DNA from 2 places in the Sporosarcina sp. P7 genome. Region 1 is predicted to be linked to the other one. Evidence: a T-box and tRNA genes for the amino acid it is inferred to sense, from the RefSeq annotation. Region 1 holds a T-box; the other holds one or more tRNA genes.
The links. The T-box of region 1 lies ahead of alaS (alanine--tRNA ligase). A T-box ahead of a tRNA ligase gene usually reads a tRNA of that ligase, here a tRNA-Ala.
Positions count from the first base shown of each region.

Region 2: it has a tRNA-Ala gene. The T-box ahead of alaS (alanine--tRNA ligase) is inferred to sense a tRNA for this amino acid. The anticodon was not compared.

Region 1 is NZ_PDZF01000002.1:319,164-326,606, forward strand. It holds gene recD2 (SF1B family DNA helicase RecD2) at 29-2,455, shown strand; T-box leader at 2,495-2,701, shown strand; gene alaS (alanine--tRNA ligase) at 2,744-5,377, shown strand; gene CSV60_RS04210 (IreB family regulatory phosphoprotein) at 5,577-5,849, shown strand; gene ruvX (Holliday junction resolvase RuvX) at 5,846-6,265, shown strand; gene CSV60_RS04220 (DUF1292 domain-containing protein) at 6,279-6,569, shown strand; gene mltG (endolytic transglycosylase MltG) at 6,621-7,443, shown strand, end outside.
Region 2 is NZ_PDZF01000016.1:39,123-46,565, reverse strand. It holds gene CSV60_RS13800 (amino acid ABC transporter permease) at 1-345, opposite strand, end outside; gene CSV60_RS13795 (transporter substrate-binding domain-containing protein) at 347-1,168, opposite strand; tRNA gene CSV60_RS13790 (tRNA-Ala) at 1,472-1,544, opposite strand; gene CSV60_RS13785 (DUF2804 domain-containing protein) at 1,618-2,634, shown strand; gene CSV60_RS13780 (YusW family protein) at 2,743-3,198, shown strand; gene CSV60_RS13775 (hypothetical protein) at 3,410-3,820, opposite strand; gene CSV60_RS13770 (ABC transporter ATP-binding protein) at 4,193-5,998, opposite strand; gene CSV60_RS13765 (ABC transporter ATP-binding protein) at 5,995-7,443, opposite strand, start outside.

The DNA.
Region 1 (7,443 bases):
AGTAGGTGAAAAGGAGGGAGACCTAGCGATGAGTGAAAATGGACAATATTTAATCGGTAGGCCGGTCGTGACAATTTTCCATAATACGACGAATCTATTTTCCATCGTCAAGTTGAAAGTCACATCCACCAATACCGACTACCGCGACAGTGAAATAGTGATCAAAGGGTCATTCCCTCCTTTAGTTGCGGAAGAAGAGTACAAATTTACGGGTCGACTTGTTACCCATCCGGTACATGGACAGCAGTTCGATGTGCAGACGTTTTCGAAAGAGTTACCTGCAACAGAGGCGGGTTTGATCCATTACCTTTCCGGTGATTTATTTCCTGGAATTGGGAAGAAAACAGCTAGTGATATTGTCAAGACACTTGGCAATAACGTCATTCAGAAAGTTCTTGAAGACCGCAGTGTCCTTGATCAAATCCCGCGTTTAAGTGACGAGCGGAAAGATACGCTCGTTTCCGTGTTGCAGGAGAATCTAGGTCTTGAACGGACGATGGTGCAACTGAATGAATGGGGCTTCGGTCCACAAGTGGCCATGCGGATCTATCAAGCGTATCAAGATGATGCCATCACGATTCTGACAGAAAATCCGTACCGTTTAATTCAGGAAATCGAAGGAATCGGTTTTCAACGTGCTGACGATCTAGCGAAGCAACTGGGGCTCGTCGGGGATCATCCTGCGCGTATTAAGGCAGCAGTTTATTACAGCGTACATAGTGAAGTACAGTCAGCGGGACATGTCTACGTAGAGTCTGAGGTGATCTTGCCACAAGCGAAGCAGTTGCTTGAATCGAGTCAGGCGCATATTATCTCCTACGAATCGATTACCCAAGCAGTGATTGAACTCGTTGAAGAAGGCGCATTGTCTGCTGAAATGCAACGTCTCTACTTACCATCTCTTTATTTTTCAGAAATCGGTATTGCTGCTAAAGTAAATAAAATTCTTGAAAATGAAGTCGCTGAACAATTTCCTGCTTCAGAAATTAGAAAAGCTATAGGTGAAATTGAAGAACGCTTGGAAGTGCAATATGCCGAAACGCAAGTCGAAGCGATCGAGCGCGCCCTTCATTCTTCACTGCTCGTGTTAACGGGGGGACCAGGGACAGGGAAGACAACGGTAATTAGAGGATTGGTTGAGGCGTATGCAGAACTGCATGGCATCTCACTCGACCTCGACGAGTATGCACGAAAAAAAGAACCGTTCCCGATCATTTTGGCAGCACCTACTGGACGCGCTGCGAAACGCATGTCCGAATCGACGGGATTACCTGCTATGACGATCCATCGTCTACTCGGATTTACGGGTCAAGACGCTGAAGAGGAGACAGAACGCGAAGTGGATGGCAATCTTATCATCATTGATGAAACATCCATGGTAGATACTTGGCTCATGCATCAGCTGTTAAAAGCTGTCCGCAACGATGCACAGTTATTATTCGTTGGAGACCAGGATCAACTGCCTTCCGTTGGACCTGGACAAGTGTTGCGTGATTTCATGCAGTCAGGAAAAATTCCAGTTGTTGAACTGACGGATATTTTTCGACAAAGTGAAGGCTCGACCATTATTGAAATGGCGCATATGATCAAGCAAAAGGAATGGACGATGGACGTCACAAAGAAGACATCGGACCGTTCATTTATCAAAGCTTCGAGTGATCAAATTTTGCCTGCAGTCAAACAAATTGTCCAAAATGCAACATCAAAAGGACATTCTATTAAAGACATTCAAGTATTGGCACCGATGTATAAAGGTCCAGCAGGCATAGATGGTTTGAATAAAATGATTCAAGAAGTCACGAATCCGCCTGCAGAAGGAAGAAAAGAAATGGTTTTCGGTGAAACGACCTATCGCGTCGGAGATAAAGTACTGCAACTTGTCAACCAACCGGAAAGTAATGTCTTTAACGGAGATATGGGCGAAGTCGTTGCGATCATGTTAGCGAAAGAAACTACTGACAAGAAAGCGATCATGGTGGTCTCCTATGACGGCAATGAAGTGCAGTACGAGCGAAGTGATTTGAATCAGCTGACACTTGCGTATTGTTGTTCTATCCATAAATCTCAAGGAAGTGAATTTCCGATTGTTGTCATGCCTATCGTGAGAAGTCAGCGGAAAATGTTGCGACGTAATTTACTTTACACAGGGATTACGCGCGCAAAGAACTTCTTAATACTGTGCGGTGAAGCGGAAGAATTTAAAGCGGGTATTGCACGTACTGACGAAACGGAACGGCAGACGACGCTAAAAGAACGTATTTCGGGTGAAACACAAGAAAATCAGACAACACCACGCGAGGAAACCATTGTTCTCGATGCAACACCTGCAAAAGTGACAGTTGAACCTCAAGATTCATCGCAAGCGAAGCTAACAATGGACAATTTTACTGGCATCGACCCGCTCATTGGCATGAACAATGTGTCGCCATTTGACTTTCTTGAAGTGACTGATTGACAAAGCGAGAGAACTTTCCTATAATTCGTTTAGAAATAATCAAAAACGTTGAAGGAACAAGTACCTGTTTATTCTGTGTCATAGAAAAGAGCTTCTTGGCTGAAAAAGCTCTCTCAGATCTACAGCGAACGCTATTCCGAAGTTGCAGGCTAATCCCTGCCGTCTTGCCGCGTTAAGGCAACTCGAGATACCGCGTCATGCGGTAATTAGGGTGGTACCGCGATCAATGAAACCTTCGCCCCTTTATACAAGGGGTGGAGTTTTTTTAATTTTAGGAGGAGCAAAACGATGAGAAAACTTACGGCATCTGAAATTCGCCAAATGTTTTTAGACTATTTTAAAGAGCATGGGCATACTGTAGAACCATCAGCTGCATTAGTGCCAGTTGATGATGCATCACTATTATGGATCAACAGTGGAGTCGCTACATTGAAGAAATATTTTGATGGACGAGTGATTCCTGAAAACCCGCGGATTGCGAATGCACAAAAATCGATCCGCACAAACGATATTGAAAATGTCGGCTATACAGCGCGTCATCATACGTTCTTTGAAATGCTTGGCAACTTTTCTATTGGTGATTATTTCAAAGAAGAAGCAATTGTTCGTGCGTGGGACTTTCTGACAAATGAACAATGGATCGGCTTTGACCCAGAACGCCTGTCCATTACTATTCATCCGGAAGATGAAGAAGCGTACACCATTTGGAAAGATCAGATTGGTATTCCAGTAGAGCGAATCATTCGACTTGAAGGAAACTTCTGGGATATCGGCGAAGGCCCAAGTGGTCCAAACTCCGAAATCTTCTACGATCGCGGACCAAGTTACGGTGACGACTTCTCCGATCCTGAATTGTATCCAGGTGGAGAAAACGAACGTTATTTGGAAATTTGGAACTTAGTATTCTCTGAGTTCAATCATAATCCTGATAACACATACACACCGCTTCCAAAGAAAAACATCGATACAGGAATGGGTCTTGAGCGCATGGCATCCGTGATCCAGGACGTGCCTACAAACTTCGATACGGACTTGTTCTTACCGATCATTGAAGCTGTAGAAAATGTATCAGGCAGAAAATACGGCCAAACTACGCAAGCAGACACAGCATTTAAGGTAATTTCAGATCATATCCGCACTGTAGCATTCGCTATTGGGGACGGAGCACTTCCTTCCAATGAAGGCCGTGGCTATGTTCTGCGTCGTCTATTAAGAAGAGCCGTTCGTTTCGCGAAACAATTAGGTATTGATAAGCCATTTATGTACATGCTGGTACCTATTGTTGGGGATATCATGAAAGACTTCTATCCTGAAGTCCACGATAAACAAGCGTTCATTATGAAAGTCGTGAAAAACGAAGAAGACCGTTTCCACGAAACATTGAATGACGGTATGGCAATCCTATCGACGATCATTGAAAAGGCCAAAGCTTCAGGCTTGCCAATCGTCTCAGGCAGTGATGCGTTCAAGCTCTATGACACATATGGTTTCCCGTTTGAATTAACGGAGGAATTTGCCCTCGAGGAAGATGTAGCAGTTGACCGTATCGGATTTGATGAAGAAATGGCTGCACAACGAAACCGTGCACGTGCTGCGCGTGCGACATCGGACTCCATGCATATTCAATCGGGCGTGCTCGGTGAAGTACATGAAGCAAGTGAATTCATTGGCTATGGTCAACTAGAAACCACTGCGATCGTTAGTGTTCTGGTTCAAGATGGTCAACGCATCTCACATGCATCTGAAGGAGAAACAGTACAAATCATTTTGGATCGGACTCCGTTCTATGCAGAAAGTGGCGGTCAAGTAGCTGATAAAGGAACGATCTCAAACGAATCATTCACAGCGGAAGTTCGCGACGTAAAAAAAGCGCCTAATGGACAGAACTTGCACACAGTCTTCATCAGTTCAGGCGAATTGAATGAAGGTGTATCAGTTCATACAAAAGTGGACGAGTTCTCACGCAATCTGACGGTCAAAAATCACACGGCTACACACTTATTGCACCGCGCATTGAAAGATGTTCTAGGTGAACATGTCAATCAAGCAGGTTCATATGTTGGTCCAGATCGTCTTCGCTTTGACTTCTCTCATTTTGGACAAGTCACGAAAGAAGAACTTGAGCGCATTGAATTCCAGGTCAATGAACAAGTTTGGGCAGGTATTCCCGTCAACACCATCATTTCACCAATTGCAGAAGCAAAAGAAATGGGTGCGATGGCATTGTTCGGTGAAAAATACGGCGATATCGTTCGCGTGGTCAAAGTCGGTGATTACTCTGTCGAGCTGTGTGGAGGATGTCACGTTGTCAACACATCTGACATCAACGTATTCAAAATCGTTTCTGAAAGCGGTATTGGAGCGGGCACACGCCGTATTGAAGCCTTCACGGGTGGACAAGCATTCCGTTCATTTAAAGAAGATCAAGCAGTCATCGACCAAGTAGCAGCAACGGCAAAAGCTACCCCGAAAACAGTTGTCACAAAAGTCGAATCGATTCTCGCTGACTTTAAAGAACTTCAACGTGAAAACGAGTCATTGCAAGCGAAAATGGGCAACAGCCAATTGGCTAGTATTATGGAAACGGCTCAGCAGATCGAAGACGTCACAGTCATTTCTGCAAATGTTGAAGTAAAAGACAATAACGGTTTACGTCAATTGATCGATGAAATGAAACAAAAAACTTCCAAAGGCGTCATTGTACTGGGTACAGTTACGGACGGGAAAGTAATGCTAGCGGCTGGCGTTACTGATGATCTAAAAGGCGGAAACTACCACGCAGGTAAAATCGTCAACCATGTTGCGTCACTTTGTGGCGGAAAAGGTGGCGGGCGTCCGGATATGGCGATGGCAGGGGCGAAAGATGCGTCAAAACTTGATGATGCGCTTCAATCCGTGTATGATTATGTAAAATCTGTTTAACCATTTTGAAGAGCGATTCATCATAAAATATAGATACATGTTACTAGTTACATTTCATTGGGGTGGCTAAAGTGTCTACCCCGATGATTGAACTGGAATGAATACGAACGGTGGTTAATCCACAAATCTATTTACTATATATATTATGACGGTAGATCGTTATACACATAAATGGAAATCGGAAAGCGGGGTGTCGAGTATGAATTCGTCCGATGAAACGATGAAGTTTAACTTTCCTGAAGAATCGATGGAGGAAGAAGTCAAAACAGTCATGCTCCACGTTTACAAATCATTAGAAGAAAAAGGTTATAATCCAATTAACCAGATGGTTGGCTATTTACTATCTGGAGATCCAGCCTATATTCCGCGCCACGAAGACGCTCGTAGTTTGATAAGGAAACTGGAACGAGACGAAATTCTAGAGGAATTGGTTAAGTTCTATATCCGAGAAAACAGAGGTAAAGCAGAATGAGAACTATGGGATTGGACGTTGGCACAAAAACCGTTGGCATTGCGATAAGCGATAGTCTCGGTTGGACAGCCCAAGGAATCGAAACCATCAAAATTGATGAAGCGGTAGGTTCCCTCGGGATGAAACGAGTCAAACAATTGACAGAAGAATACGAAGTGACGGGGTTTGTCGTCGGGTATCCTAAGAATATGAATAATACAATAGGGCCCCGTGGAGAAGCATCTGAACAGTACGCTGAGAAGTTACGCGAGAAGTTCGGTTTGCCTGTCATTTTGTGGGATGAACGATTAACTACCATGGCTGCTGAACGCGTTTTGATTGAAGCGGATGTCAGCCGTAAAAAGCGTAAATCGGTCATTGATAAAATGGCAGCTGTCATGATTTTACAAGGTTATTTGGATTCACAAAAAAACTAGAGGTGATTAAACAATGGAACACGGACAAGAAACAATGACAATCGTAGATGAGAACGGCGAAGAGCACGTATGTGAAGTAATTTTAACATTTGATTCAAAAGAATATGAAAGATCGTATGTACTTTACCATATTTTGGATGGCGAAGAGACAGATGATGACGAGGAAGTGGAAATTCATGCATCCGCATTTATCCCGACTGAAGAGGGAGAAGATGGCGGAGCACTACTTGAAATCGAATCCGATGAAGAATGGGATATGATCGAAGAAGTATTGAACACATTCCTTGATGAAGAAGAAGAGTAAGCGATAATCTCATGTGACGGGCGGAATGGTGCTGACCGTTCCGTCTTTTTAATGGAATTATCTATTGCGAAGGAAGAGGTGAGGCTTGTGGGAAAAGAGCCCCAAAGAAAAAAGGAAGTCATGTTTGAACGTATGTTAGAACAGAAGGAAGAAGTGAGAACCGTCAGAAAAATAGTGCTTTGGATTGTGGCAGTCGTATTGGTTGTAGGGATAGTTGGAGGATTTTCAGTCTATACATACATAAAAAGTGCCTTGGAGCCTGTTGATCCGGATTCGGAAAAGATCGTAGAAGTAGAAATTCCGATCGGTTCAGGTTTGGATGTAATTTCAGAAAAACTGGAAGAGTCGGGTATCATTAAAAATGCGCGGGTATTCAAATACTATGCAAAAGTAAACAATGAAGCAGATTTCCAGGCTGGCACGTATGGATTAACACAGTCCATGACGCCAGATGAATTGATTAAGAGTCTGAAAACAGGTGTAGTCTATCGCACACCAGTATTTACATTAACGATTCCAGAGGGATTAACGATTGATCAAATTGCAGATAGAACAAGCAAAAAAACAACGATTACCAAAGAGCAGTTTATGGAGTATGTGACGAATGAACAAGTCATTCAAGAATATATGGCCAAGTATCCAGATGTTATAACAAAGGAAGTTCTCAATGAGAATATACGCTATGCACTGGAAGGTTATTTATTCCCAGCTACGTATCCGTTCTACGAGGAAAAGCCTACTGTCAAAGAAGTGGTTGATACGATGGTGGATGCCACTGTGCAAAACGTCATACCGTATAAAGCGTATTGGGCGGAGGAAGGCAAAAATCGTTCTGTTCATAAAATGCTAACATTTGCCTCTTTGCTAGAAAAAG
Region 2 (7,443 bases), on a different contig from region 1:
ACCTTGTATTCCTGAACGAACAATTTCTGCAATGAATGCTGCGGTAAAAACAGCCAACCCAATAATTGATGCCCAATAAGAACCGAGCTTTAAAAATTGACCGAGTACAAAGAAAATCCAAATCAATAGTACAAGCAACGGCACGCCGCGCATGACTTCTACATAGGCTGAGGAAAGAATACGGATGAATCTATTGCGGGAAATTCTACCCATTCCGATAATAATCCCCATCGGAATAGCCAGCAATAATGCGATCGCTGAAATTTCAAGAGTTTTCAGCGCCCCTTCAATAAAGATATCCATATTTTGCGATATTACACTGAAGTCATATTCATAGCCGCCCATATTATTCTCCCGAAACCTTATCTAGCCAGTCGCTTTCTTCAAACCAACGACTTCTTGATGCTAGTTCTTCCGGGCTGTCCACATAGCTGTGCAAGAATGAATTCAACCATTGAATCGTTTCAAAATCATTTTTCTTTACTGCAATTCCGAGATTCTCAGCAGACATCAAACCTTCTACTTGATGAACTTCTCCTTCATGTTCCAAACGCCAAACAGCAATGGCAGGTTCATCATACACAACGGCATCAGCCTGTCCTGAACCCATTGTCGTAGCTGCTAACGGGAAATCCTCGAAGTCTACTACTTCCGCATTTTTGAACTGAGACTTCGCAAGCAATGCGCCCGTAGTCCCGATACCTACCGCAATTTTATTCCCCTTGACGTCAAGCTCTTCCCATGATTTGATCCCTTTATTCGCAGCTGGCACCATGATCGCCTGACCTGTTTTATAGTAAGGATTGGACATGCTAATGGATAATGCACGATCCCCACGAATCGTCATACCTGCGATGACCATATCTACTTCACCTATTTGCAAAGCCGGTCCTAAGCCATCAAATACGAATTGTTTAAACTCTACTTCCGTATTTAACGCTTCACCCACTGCGTTTGCTAGATCGATATCATACCCGACATAACCGCCTTCAATGCTTTTCATTTCAAAAGGGAAATAACCTGGTGCAATTCCAACCACCAATTTTTTGTTGTCTTTAATATTCTTCAACGTGGACTTCTCTGTTGAGCCTGCCCCTCCATCGTTACTGCTACATCCCGCAACGACCAATAATAGGATTAGCAATAATGCTGTAAACATCTTCTTCATACATTTCCCCTTCTCTCTCTTTGCTAGTATAAATATTCTAAATTAATACAATTATAAGATACGGCCTACCAACTGTCTACAAGTATATGTATCCGTTTGCTTGTATACTCCATATATTGGACAAGATCTTATAACGATTACTTTCTATAGTATTCAATATACATTACAATGAATAATTATACAATAGTAAATAGTTTCATTACGCATGGCGAAGGAGAAGATAGGTTTACTAGTACTGTCTCGATAAAAAAAAAACGACAGTCCGTTAGAGATTTCTCTAATGAACTGCCTTCTTTATTTTAATGGAGCATAGGGGGCTCGAACCCCTGACCTTTGCACTGCCAGCGCAACGCTCTCCCAGCTGAGCTAATGCCCCTCATATCTGATACAATATAGAGTATATCAATTGTTCGTTTAAAAGACAATAGGCAAGAAAGGTGGTTAATGGTATGCAGCATGAAGAAAGAGAGTTATCTGAAATTGTTTCTCTGTGTGACTCCAAGGGGCTTCTGAATCCTGAATCAATAGGATACGCACGCAGCCCTTTAGTGAGGAGCAATTTAAGAGGACAGTTCATGAAGAAGAAGCGCTGGAACAATTGGTGCATCTATGGGGAGGATATTTTATTAACCGCCTCGATCGTACACCTGGATCATAAAGTGACTTGTCTAATTTACATACTCAACTATGAAACACAGCGATTCTACGAGAAACATGTAACCCTTCCTTTTGGAAGACGTATTAAAATGCCTGAAGAGGCACTCGATAGTATCAAGTTCGCGCATGACGATATGACGGTTCAATTCGTACATATGCAAGGTGAAACGCATTTGTCCATTGTCATTCCTGATTTTGACAATGAAGTGTTGCATGCAGATTTACATATTATTCATCCCGAGAAAGATGAATCATTAAATGTAGTCATTCCGAAAAGTCGAGACTCATTCCATTTCACTTCCAAACATTCGATTATGCCGACCGGCGGATATGTACGTTTTGGTGATCGACGCTTTGATTTCAATCCCTATTACAGTTTTGCCATTTGCGATTATGGGCGCGGCGTATGGAATGCCAGAACGAATTGGGACTGGGCGATGGCTTCCCAGCGGACAAGCGGCAAACGGATCGGCTTAAATTTCGGCGGTAGTTGGACGGATGGTACGGGGTTGACGGAAAATGCCGTCTTCGTAGAAGGTACGATGCATAAATTTCATGAAGATGTAGTATTCGAAAGTGATAAAGAAGACCCGAAAAGCGCATGGAAAATTCACACAAAGTTTTCGAATGATATCCAGTTGACGTTTAAACCATTTTTCCAATGCCCAACGCTTGATGATTATATTGTACGGAAGATGTCGATTAATCAATATGTCGGCTATTATCATGGAAAGGTTCGATTACCAAGCGGACAAGTTTTACCGATCCGACAAATGCTCGGTTCAATCATGGAGCGAAAGTATCATTAATTGGGCATCTTCCCATTCTCCTGTCGACAAATAGAACATTTTTTTGTTTAAGGTAGTCGTTTTAAGGTGATAATACAAGTAGTATACACTTTAGAAAGGGTGGCGCTTATGTCGTTCATGCGAATGTTATCTATTGCAGGAGTTTCATCTATTCTACTTCTCGGAGGTTGCGCGTCAAAAGACGAGGCACCAAACAATGACGATGCAGTCAGCATTGAAGACGAGAGTAACGGCAGTACCATTAACACGGGTGACGGTTATGGTTTCACGGATTTCGATTTAACGATCAAGAAAGACAATAAGAAAATCGAGACGGATTATGAAGATGTAAAACCTGACGATGCAGAGTACGTCAACGAGTTCCAGGACGTGAATCTGGAAGGCAATGAGGCCATTGACGATATGCATAAAATGTTTATGGAAATTTTGATTGATAGCGGGACTACTAAAGAAGAAGCAATCGATCGCATTTTACAGTGGTATGGACTCGATACGTATGATGAGTTCAAATTGGATGTACAGTTTGCAGATGATAAGACCCTTCATATTGATGAGAAGAAGTAATAACGCGGAACAGGCTAATCATCCGATTATGTCATCCATTCTGTTCACCGGTGCAAAATGAAGCACGTAAAAGGCCGCTAATTCGTTTATGAATTAGCGGCCTTTTACATGCTTATTATTTACTGCTTTAACGTAAATAATAAGCAAATTATACAAACTCCATTACTAATTGACAGTTGTGGTTGGAACCCGTTCATTTAAAAACAATTTATTACCTCTTTACACTATCTAACAAGATAAATCCAAATACCACACCAGCTACTATTTGAATTGTTGAATTTCCGGAATAAATTATTTCCGGTACAAATGGAAGAATACTCTCCCCCGCTGGTGTAAATAGTAGTACACACATAGATAATACACCAAGGGATGGCAACCCAACCCCCATGAATTTAGCCCAATCAAAGGTCCATTGTCTATTCTCTTTAATCTCAATTATAAGTTTTGGCAACCTGAGCAGTATTCCAATACCAACAGGAAATATTGATGAAAACAAAATAAATGATAGTACTTCAAAGTTTTTCATATATTCTTGTTTCAACAGGAACTGATATTTTGCACCTGAATAAATAATAATCCCTATAACCATTGTCCATCCGAAGTAATAAAAAAACCTTCTCATAAGAATGCCCCCTTTTACCAAAACCACTCTTCTTCTATTTAACTCATTTCTCGAACAACCACCGTTCTACTATTTATACGTCCATAACGTGTGAAAGAGTTCGTCTTTTCGAAGACCTTAAATTCAAGTAACTCTGTATAGACCTTCACATTCCATTCTCTCATTTACTCTACTACAGCTATACATAAAATCCCAAAGTTATTCTTATTACGTTTATATATAAAAAAGCACCGCTACATGCGATGCTCGTTTATGTTGTAATTATTCAATTTCATAGACAAACACGTAAGTACGTTTTGTCATCCACTCTCCACCATTAGAAAAAGACACTAGTTGATCGGGAATGGAGTCCGGTGATCAACAGCCCTTCACTTACCCATCATGATTCAACATTCCATGAAACACGCCTTTACGTTCCAGCAGTTCTTCGTGACTGCCCGATTCGAGTAGCTCGCCGTCCGCCAGTACGAATATTTTGTCTGCTTGCTTGATCGTGTTCAGACGATGCGCGATGACGAAGCTTGTTCGACCTTCCATAAGACGTTCCAACGCATCCTGTATTGCGAGCTCTGTCACTGTATCAATGCTGCTAGTCGCTTCGTCAAGCAATAGCAGGGTCGGATCGGCTACTAGCGCACGGGCGATGGATAGCAGTTGTTTTTGTCCTTGTGAAATCTCTTCTCCGCCTGCCGTCAGCACCGTATCATAGCCCATCGATAACTTGTTGATGAAGCTATGGGCGTTGGCTTTTTTAGCGGCTTCTTCGACTTCCCCGTCCGTTGCGTCAAGTCGTCCGTAGCGAATGTTTTCGCGCACGGTCGCTTCGAACAGGAATGGATCTTGCAAAACGAAAGCCATTTGGCTGCGCACAGTTTGACGCGGTAGTTCGTCAATCGGGATGCCATCGAGCAAAATTTGCCCGCTGTCTACTTCGTAAAAACGTGACAGCAATTGCATGATCGTCGTCTTCCCTGCTCCTGTTGCTCCAACGAAGGCCGCTGTTTCGCCTGATTGAACATGGAAACTAAGGTTCTTGATAATTGCTTCTTCTTCATAACCAAATGTTACATTGCGAAACTCGATATCGCCATGTAATGTTTCGATCTGCTTCGTTGCTTCGTCTTTTTCAACAGGTTCGTCCATAATGGCAAACACTCGCTCTGCACCCGCGATGGCGGAGAGTACAGTGTTAAATTGATTAGCCAAGTCATTTAGAGGACGCGTAAATTGCCGTGCGTACTCACTGAAGATGACAATGGTTCCAACCGTTACGCCACCATACCCTGTCACCGCCAGCAGTCCGCCTACCCCTGCAACAATCGCAAACGACAGATTATTCAGCGTGTTCATCACTTTTGGAATGAAACCTGAATACGTCTGCGCCCAGAAACCTGTTGTACGTAGACGTTCGCTTTTTTGTGCGAACTCTCCCATGACATTCTGTTCTTGCGAGAATGCTTTGACGACTCGTTGACCTGAAATCGTTTCTTCAATCATGCCGTTTAATTCACCGATTGCACGTTGTTGTTCTTTAAATAAAATACCCGTACGCCGAGTGATCCAGCGCATTGCAATGAACATTAAAGGAACGATGATCATCGTCAGCAACGTCAATAACGGACTGAGATACAGCATGATGGATACCGTACCAATAAGTGTCAGCACGCTTGAAAACACTTGGATCAATGAGGAATTCAATGTTTGGCTGACATTCTCGATATCATTCGTCACGCGGCTCATTAATTCGCCGTGCTGGCGTTTATCGAAGAAACGGATGGGCAGCTTCTGTAGATGGCCGAATAATTGCGTGCGCAGACGATAGACTGTCTGTTGCGCGATTCCGACCATCCAGTAGTTTTGGAAATACGTAGACAATGAGAAGCCGGCATACACGAGCAGTAAAAAACCAATCTGCATACTGAGCCCATCCACTTTTTTCGGAATGATGAAGTGGTCAATAATGTTTCCGATCATTAAGGGACCGATTAGCGCTAGGGCTGAACTGATTAAAACAAGTGTCAACACGGTGATCAGTAAACCCCGTTGCCGATCAACTAAACGCCAAATACGTGCGAGCACGGACTTCCAGTTACCCGCTTTCCGAACTTTTTTTCGTTGTACTTTTGATAAATCTACTTTCTGGATAATAGGTTCATAGCCAAATGGTTTTCGCATCATGCCACTCCCCCACTCTGTTGCGATTCCGCAATTTCTCGATAGAAGCTAGACGATTGAAGTAGCTCTTCATGCGTACCATAGCCTACGATCTTGCCTTCTGATAATAATAAAATTGCATCGGCAATTTTAGCAGTTTGAATTTTTTGCGTGACAATCAGCATCGTCATATCTTCTTCCCGCAATTCGTCCCATAATGACGACTCCGTTTTAACGTCGAGCGCACTGGTGCTATCATCCAAAATCAGTAAGGATGGTTTACGAATCAATGCGCGCGCAATCGACAAGCGCTGTTTCTGACCACCAGATAAATTCACACCGCGCTGCCCGACACGTGTTTCATAGCCATCTCTAAAGTCTATGACAGACGAATGAATTTGTGCTTTTTTAGCGGCCTCTTCGATTTCGTCGGCAGTGGCATTCGGTTTACCCCATGACAGATTATCAACGATCGAACCTGTGAAGAGCATCGATTGTTGCGGCACATAACCGATTAAATTCCGTAACGTATCGAGTGGCCAGTCTGCGATGTTTTTTCCATCTATCCACACCGTACCTTTCGTCGCTGTGAACATACGCGGGAGTAGTTGCATCATCGTGGATTTACCGGAACCGGTCGCGCCCATGACAACGAGTTTCTCACCCGCAGCAACTTCAAACGATACATCTTTGAGTACGTCTTCAGTCGTTCCTGGATAACGGAAAGAAACGTGTTCAAAACGAACAGAAACTGCTCCTTGGTGGCGATTGTCAGCTATCTCTAGCTTTTCGACATCAGCATCCGCAACTAGCAGTTCTTCCATTCGATCGGAAGACGCTTTTGCGCGAGAGAAGATGACAATTAAAAAAGAAAACATCGAGAAGGCACTTGTCATGCGCATCGTGTAATTGACGATCGCCACGATATCCCCGACAGGCATATCTGAATTGCGGACTTCATCTGCACCGAACCAAAGTACCGCCATGAAGCTGACGTTCATTATAAACAATAACACTGGCAGGATTAATTCCATTAAGCGCATCGCATGTACACTATCTTTTTTTAGTGCACTTGCCGCTTTGGAAAAACGGTCCGTTTCAAAAACACCTCGTAAATAGGCTTTAATGAGACGAACCGCTTGCAAGTTTTCTTGTACGAGATGATTGACACCGTCTAAACGGCGCTGGACTAATCCAAATAAACGGACTCCTTTGCGCGCCATGACAACGAGAAATACCGCTAGGAACGGTGCACCAATCAGTAGAAACACCGCAAGTTTCGGACTGACGACGAATGCCATGATTAGACTACCGATCACCATCAATGGCGCACGTGCCATAATTCGTAGTCCCATGAAAAGGGCGTTTTGGACGAGTGTCACGTCACTTGTCAAACGTGTAATGAGACTCGACGTCGGAAAGCGCAAAAATGCTGCAAGTGAAAACGTTTGGACACGCTGAAATAATGC